2 linked regions of the Thermotoga maritima MSB8 genome follow. The protein of the gene in region 1 interacts with the protein of each later gene in a pairwise test. Links are inferred from orthologs where the notes say so. Each region holds a gene or a part of one and is shown on either strand. Other genes may lie near its edges. The genes, in order: nadE and dnaA.

The links.
Region 2: the proteins of nadE (region 1) and dnaA interact in binary tests that used the Escherichia coli proteins (3 or more experiments, as listed by UniProt). The link is inferred for Thermotoga maritima MSB8 from one-to-one orthologs.

The regions. Positions count from the first base shown.
Region 1 is NC_000853.1:678,292-681,400, reverse strand. The notes cover bases 11-2,794. They hold nadE (NAD(+) synthase), read left to right. Parts: upstream 11-871; coding sequence 872-1,717; downstream 1,718-2,794. Other genes in these bases: TM_RS03300 (exopolysaccharide transport family protein), read left to right, coding at 1,745-2,794; TM_RS03310 (Holliday junction resolvase-like protein), read right to left, coding at 282-812; ispF (2-C-methyl-D-erythritol 2,4-cyclodiphosphate synthase), read right to left, coding at 11-277. Outside these bases: more of ispF, read right to left, coding at 1-10; more of TM_RS03300, read left to right, coding at 2,795-3,109. UniProt on the Escherichia coli protein: Catalyzes the ATP-dependent amidation of deamido-NAD to form NAD. Uses ammonia as a nitrogen source.
Region 2 is NC_000853.1:943,223-946,545, forward strand. Bases 190-3,187 are described here. They hold dnaA (chromosomal replication initiator protein DnaA), read right to left. Parts: upstream 2,351-3,187; coding sequence 1,028-2,350; downstream 190-1,027. Other genes in these bases: trmB (tRNA (guanosine(46)-N7)-methyltransferase TrmB), read left to right, coding at 190-1,051; TM_RS04740 (ferredoxin), read right to left, coding at 2,476-2,658; TM_RS04745 (DUF4895 domain-containing protein), read right to left, coding at 2,697-3,187. Also shown: TM_RS04725 (radical SAM protein), read left to right, coding at 1-119; more of trmB, read left to right, coding at 110-189; more of TM_RS04745, read right to left, coding at 3,188-3,323. UniProt on the Escherichia coli protein: Plays an essential in the initiation and regulation of chromosomal replication. Binds in an ATP-dependent fashion to the origin of replication (oriC) to initiate formation of the DNA replication initiation complex once per cell cycle.

The sequences.
Region 1 (3,109 bases):
CGTTGACCACACTGAATCCTCTCTCCTCCAGTATCTTCACCGTTTCTTTCAAAAGGTCCAGACTGTTTGCGTCCTTGTACTCCTTCGTCTCCGGAAACCACGTTCCTATGTCGCCAAGACACCCTGCCCCCAGAAGGGCATCTATGATCGCATGTGAGAGAACATCTCCGTCGGAATGTCCAAGACTTCCAAGGGGTGCGTCTATCTCCACCCCGGCAAGGACCAGCCTTCTTCCCTCAACGAGCGGATGTCTGTCGTATCCAAAGCCGATGAACATGGGATCACTCTCCACGATAGTGCAGTTTCTCCCAGTAAACCTCTCTTTTTTCCACCACGTCCCTTACCTGTCTTTCTCTGGTGTTCAGATTTCCCGTTTTTCCCGTCTTGACCTCAACAAACACTATTCTTCTCAAGTTTCCTTCACTCAAACCATCGAAGACCACAAAATCCACTGGAGTTCCTATAAATCTTGCATCTTTTGGATTGTATCTGAATTCTGGGAAGAAAGGTATCAGGTGCTCTGTAACCTGACCCATTATCACACTTTTGCTTTTGTTGATGGCATCCTCTCTGATCCTTTTCTCCTCTTCCATCTTCCACTCCTGAAATTTCACTTCGTATTCTCTTTTCAAATTTGCCTCAAGAACTCTTCTCTGGAGTTCCCACTCGCTCTTCTTCCACTCTTCAAACATTTTCATAGCATTGCTCTCAATTTTTCCCCTGAGTTCCTGGATCTCGCGTGACATTTTCAGAAGGTTTCTTGTCAGGATAAAAACAACGATGATGAGAATTACGATGATCAAAACCGTCATGTAAATCCCCCTCCTCTATTCACATATTCTACATGTTAAAATCCCAGAGGGTGACCACAATGAAAGAAAGTCTCATCAGTTTCATAAAAGAAAAGATAGAAGAATACAACTACAGAGGAGCGGTCGTTGGTGTGAGCGGTGGGGTGGATTCCGCCGTCGTTCTCTCGCTGTGTGTTCAGGCACTGGGAAAAGACAGGGTCTTTGCGCTCATCCTTCCTGAAAGGGACTCCTCGAAAGATTCATTGAAGGATGCCGTGGATTTCTGTGAGAGACTGGGTGTTGAGTACAGAAAAAGATCGATCACACCCATTCTGAGAAAGATAGGTGTCTACAGACTCTTTCCCCCAAGACTTTTCCTTCCAGACTCGATCGTGAAAAGGTACGTCCTGAACAGGTGGAACACACTCTCGAAAGACCCTTTCCTGGACGATCTCAGAAACACCGGCCCTGAAGAGTTCCTGAAAGGTCTTGCGTACTACAGGATAAAGCACAGAATCAGAATGTGCCTTCTCTACTTCGAGGCAGAAAAGAGAGGATACGCCGTCGTGGGAACAACGAACAGAACGGAGTATCTGACGGGCCTTTATGTGAAGTGGGGTGACGAGGCAGTCGACATAGAACCCATCATGCACCTGTACAAGACACAGGTCTTCGAACTCGCAAAAGAGATGAACGTTCCAGAAAAGATCCTGAAAAAACCCCCTTCTCCCGATCTCATTCCCGGCATCACAGACGAGATGGCGTTCAACATGAGTTACTTGGAACTCGACCGCATTCTGATGAAACTCGAAAAAAACGAAGACCTCTCAGACGAGGACCCGAAAAAAGTCGAGAGGGTGAAGAAGATTCTGGAACTTTCAGAAAAGTACAGAAGAGACATTCCCATCACTTTTGATAGAATATGATACAGAACACACCAGGGAGGGAAAAACGTGGAAGAAAGAGAACTCACACTCTCTGACATTCTTTTGATGTTCAAAAGAAGGTCAAAGCTCTTCTGGCTTGTTCTTGTTCTGACAGTCTTTGCAACAGGGATCTATCTTTTCCTTGCGACACCCCAGTACGAAGCTTACGCGAGGGTGAAAGTCTCGACACAGAAGGGTATGAGACTAGGACTTTCCATTGAAGGACTGCTTGGAGGACTCTCCAGCCTCCTGGGCGGTGGTGGAAGTCAGGAAGACGAGATACAGATCATGCTCTCAAGACGAAACATCATAGCCGTGATCGACGAACTCGATCTTGTTCACAAACTCCTCGACGAAAAAGACATAGAGAAGGCAAAGAAAAACGGCCTCACAGAAGACGATCTGAAACTCTCTCTCTACAGTTACATGGTGGAAAAACTCATAACGGTAGAGCCGGTGAAAAACTCGAGCATACTGGAAGTCAAGGTTACCTGGCACGAACCCAAACTTGCAGCAGAAATAGCAAACAAAATCGTTGAAAACTACACGAAGATCAGTGAAAACATCGCAAAGAGCCAGCTTGGAGCGAAGATGGACTTTCTCGAAGAGCAAATCCCGAAGGTGGAGCAAGAACTCAAAGAAGCAGAAAGCAAACTCAAGGTCTTCAAAGAGCAGAACAGAATTTATTCTGTTGAAGCACAGACACAGGTTCTGATAGACAGGTACGCTTCTCTTCTTCAAAAGATGGAAGAAGCCAGAATCGCCATGGAAGCAACACAGAAACAGTCTGAGTTCTTCTCGAAAGAACTCAAAGATCTCGACATCGAAATCGAGCAGATCAAAGACAGCATCACCTTCGATCCTATCATTTCTCAACTCAAAAGCAATATGATCAACATTCAGATAGAGCTTGCTGGTCTCATGGAACGTTACACAGAGACAAACCCGGCTGTGGTGCAGAAAAAAGCTGAACTCCAGGAGACACAGAAACAGCTCGAAATAGAGCTCAAAAGACTTCTCACCTCCCAGGTGAAAAAAACAGGCAACCCCGTCTACGAAGAAGCACTCAGCAGTCTCATAAAGGCAGAGTCGGAGAAAATCCTGTATCAGTCTCAGTACGAAGCCTTCAAGAAACTCTACGAGGACATGGAAAAAGAACTTTCAAAACTTCCCGAACTCGAACAGAAACTGATAGAACTCGAAAGAGACTACAAGGTGAAAGAAACGATCTACACCACACTGCTTCAGGCAAAGTACGAGTCTCTCATCTCCGAAGCCGCCATCACCGCCAACGCGAACGTCATAGACTGGGCGGTGCCACCTCTTGAACCATCCAAACCCAACAAAAAACTCACGCTCGCAATTGGAGGTGTTCTGGGGATATTCCTTGGA
Region 2 (3,323 bases), 260 kb from region 1 along the record:
CGAAAGAATATGGACTCGATAGATTCATCACCAGAGACGAATATCTAAAAGTTGTGGAATACGCGAAGAAGAAAAAACTGAATCTCATAGAAGTGGAGAGGTGGCTGAGGTGGTTGTAACAGAATACGAACTGAAGCCTCAAAACTTTCCCAGATTTCCTCTCGACTGGTCTGAGATATTCGGCAGAAAGGCAAAGATAGTGGTTGAGATTGGTTTTGGAAACGGGGAATTTCTGGCAGAACTTGCAAGAAGACATCCGGAGAAAGACTTCGTTGGTTTTGAGGTGTCCATCACGTCCTTCGTGAAAGCACAGAAAAAGTTCAAAAGGTACAACTTGAAAAATGTTCGACTCGTGAAGGTAGATGCCAGATTCGGTCTGAGGGAGTTGTTCCCCGACAACAGCGTAGAAAAGGTTTACATCAACTTTCCATGTCCATGGCCGAAAAAGAGACACGAAAGCAGAAGAATCACCAGCTACGACTTTCTCCAAACGCTCTCCGCCGTCCTGGAGATGGATGGTACGGTGGAGTTTGCAACCGATGAAGAGTGGTACGCACGGGAAGTTTTGGATACTTTCGAAAGCTCAGAGTATTTTGTCGTAGATGTGTTCGAAGAGAACTTCAAAAGAGATGTAGAAACTCGCTACGAAAGAAAGTGGAAATCTCAAGGAAAAAAGACCTTTTTGATCGTTGCAAGAAAAGTAAAAAATGGAACTGTAAAAAGATTGATGGAGGGTGAAAACACCATGGCTCACAGTGTGTTCGAAGGCAATGTCACCTGGGAAAAACTTAAAGAGCTGGAAGGAAAGGTGTTCAAAGATAAAAACAAGATTTTCGTCGTGAAGAAGGTGTACAGGGATGGTGATTATCTTCTGAAGGTGATCTCCACGGACGAAGGCGGTTTCCAGCAAGTATACTATCTCAACCTTTCCGGAAGAGACGGCAAGTGGGTTTTGAAGCTGGACGAGGGTTCTGATCCCTACAGAACACCCGCTCTGAAATGGTCCCTCAGGAGAATTCCCGAGGAGTTAACCGCTCAGGGCTCTCCTTGAGATTTCTCCTATCACTTCATCGATCAAGGCCTTCAGTTGTTTGTTCCCTTTGAGGAGGGAATCTTTGACTTTTTTGACACTGTCCACAACGACGGGGTGCGACCTGTTGAATTTCTCCGCTATCGTTCTCAGAGAACTCTTCAGATAGTTCTTGGCCACGTACATGCCGATTCGTCTGGCAGTGAGGGCTTTAACGTTTCTACTGTTGGAAAGGATCTCTTCACGTGGAACACCTGTTACCTTCGCGACGATCTCTATGAGTTCATCTATTGGATCCATGGCCTTTACCCTGTTTGGCTTTATGAAATCCTTCAGAAGCAGGATGGCTTCCTTCAGATCGACCTCTTTTCCCGTTGTCTCTTTGTAAACCAGAAGTTTTATGATGGCTCCTCTGAGTCTTCGCAGGTTGTCGTCCACATTCTCTGCGACAAAATTCAGAACTTCCTCAGGAAGTTCACCGTGTTCAATTTCAAGCATCTTTCTTGCTATGCTTTTCCTCGTTTCTTCATCGGGGGGTTCTAACTTTGCCACGAGTCCCATTTGAAATCTGGAAACCAGCCTATCCTGGAATTCACTCAATTTTTGCGGTTCTCTGTCCGAACAGATAACGATCTGTTTTCCAGAGTCATGCAGTTCGTTGAATGTGTGAAACAGTTCCGTCTGAACACCTGTCTTTCCTATGAGAAACTGAACATCGTCTATGAGAAGAATATCAACCTTTTTTCTGTATTTCTCCCTGAACTCGTTCAATTTTCCTTCTTTCATGCTGTCAACAAGATCGTTCAGGAATTTCTCGCTGGTGATGTACATCACCCTCAGGTCCGGTTCGTTCTGAACGACGTAGTTTCCTATCGATTGAAGAAGATGCGTCTTTCCAAGTCCCACACCGCCGTATATGAAGAGCGGATTGTACCTGCCCGGGTGTTTTGCCACCTCGAGAGCGGCATGATAAGCGAACGAATTTCCCGGACCAACGACGAAGTTTTCGAAGGTGTAATCGGGATTCAGCGGTGTGAGAAGCACCGCTCTTTTCTTCACGAGCGGTTCACTGTAGGAGGAGTGAGGTTCGAAGGCTTCGTAGGTGATTTCAAAAGTGGCATCGTTCCCGAGCACAACCTTCACAGCTTTTGATAGTACAGAATAATACTTCTTCTCCAGCCATTCTTTTATGAAAAGATTACCGACCGAGAAGACGACTTTGTTACCCTCTATCGACTTCACATCAAAAGAACTGAACCAGAGCTCCCAGCTTTTTCTATTTACTCTGGTCTTTATCTCCTGGAGTATTCTCTCTTTCATAATGGAGGACCCCCAAACGAGGAGTGACTGGATTAATTATCCAACAGATACACTCAAAAAATCAACGGAGAAAAAGAAACAGATCTGAAAAATTTCTAAAGGGGTGGAAAACCCCACCCCTTACCTCACTCTTCTACGCTGATAGCTCCGGTTGGACAGCTGTCAGCGGCGTCCTTCGCACAGGGAAGATCCGTTTCGGGCTGGAGGACCTTTGCCTTTCCATCGTCACCGAGCTGGAAAACGTCAGGACAGAGATTCTCACAAACTCCACATCCAATGCAGGCATCTGCGTCAACTCTTACCTTCATGTTTCGTCCCTCCTTGAAAGGTTTTTGCACGGTATTTATTATAACATTGAAACGAGTACCTCATACATTCTTTTCAATTTTTCCATAAAATCTTTCGCAAAATATTCCATGTCAAAGTCTTCTTCGAAGAACTGATCGTATCCTACTCTGAGTGTGAGAAAGGCCTGTTCCATAGGATTCTGCGCAGGTTGAATGCCCTTTTTCTTTCTCAAAACAACACCCATTTCGTGGAGCAGCGAGATGTGTTCTTTATCTACCCACTCTGGAGTTTCAAGGAACACATCGATTCCCTCGTTTCTCAGAACGATCTTCAGTCGCGATTTTAAAAGTTTCATCATCTTTTCCAGATTCTCATCAGATACCCTGTTTTGGAAGAGAAAGAACTCCATGTTTTTCACTTTTTCTTGAAGGAATATTTTTTGAAGCCAGCTTTCATTTCCGGCGGACCTTAAAACCTTCACCTTCAACGGCATCCTGAATATTCCCGCGGAGACCGAATCCACCTTTTCGAACAGCTTCGTGTAGAAGGAGACCATGGATTCCGGAACATCTGCTTCTACCCTGTATATACACGGTTCCCTATCGAAGGGATCTTCAACGGAGAGATTCAGCAGTCTTCTGTCGGATGTGTCAATCATGAGAAACAGGGATGGGAAACGATGTCT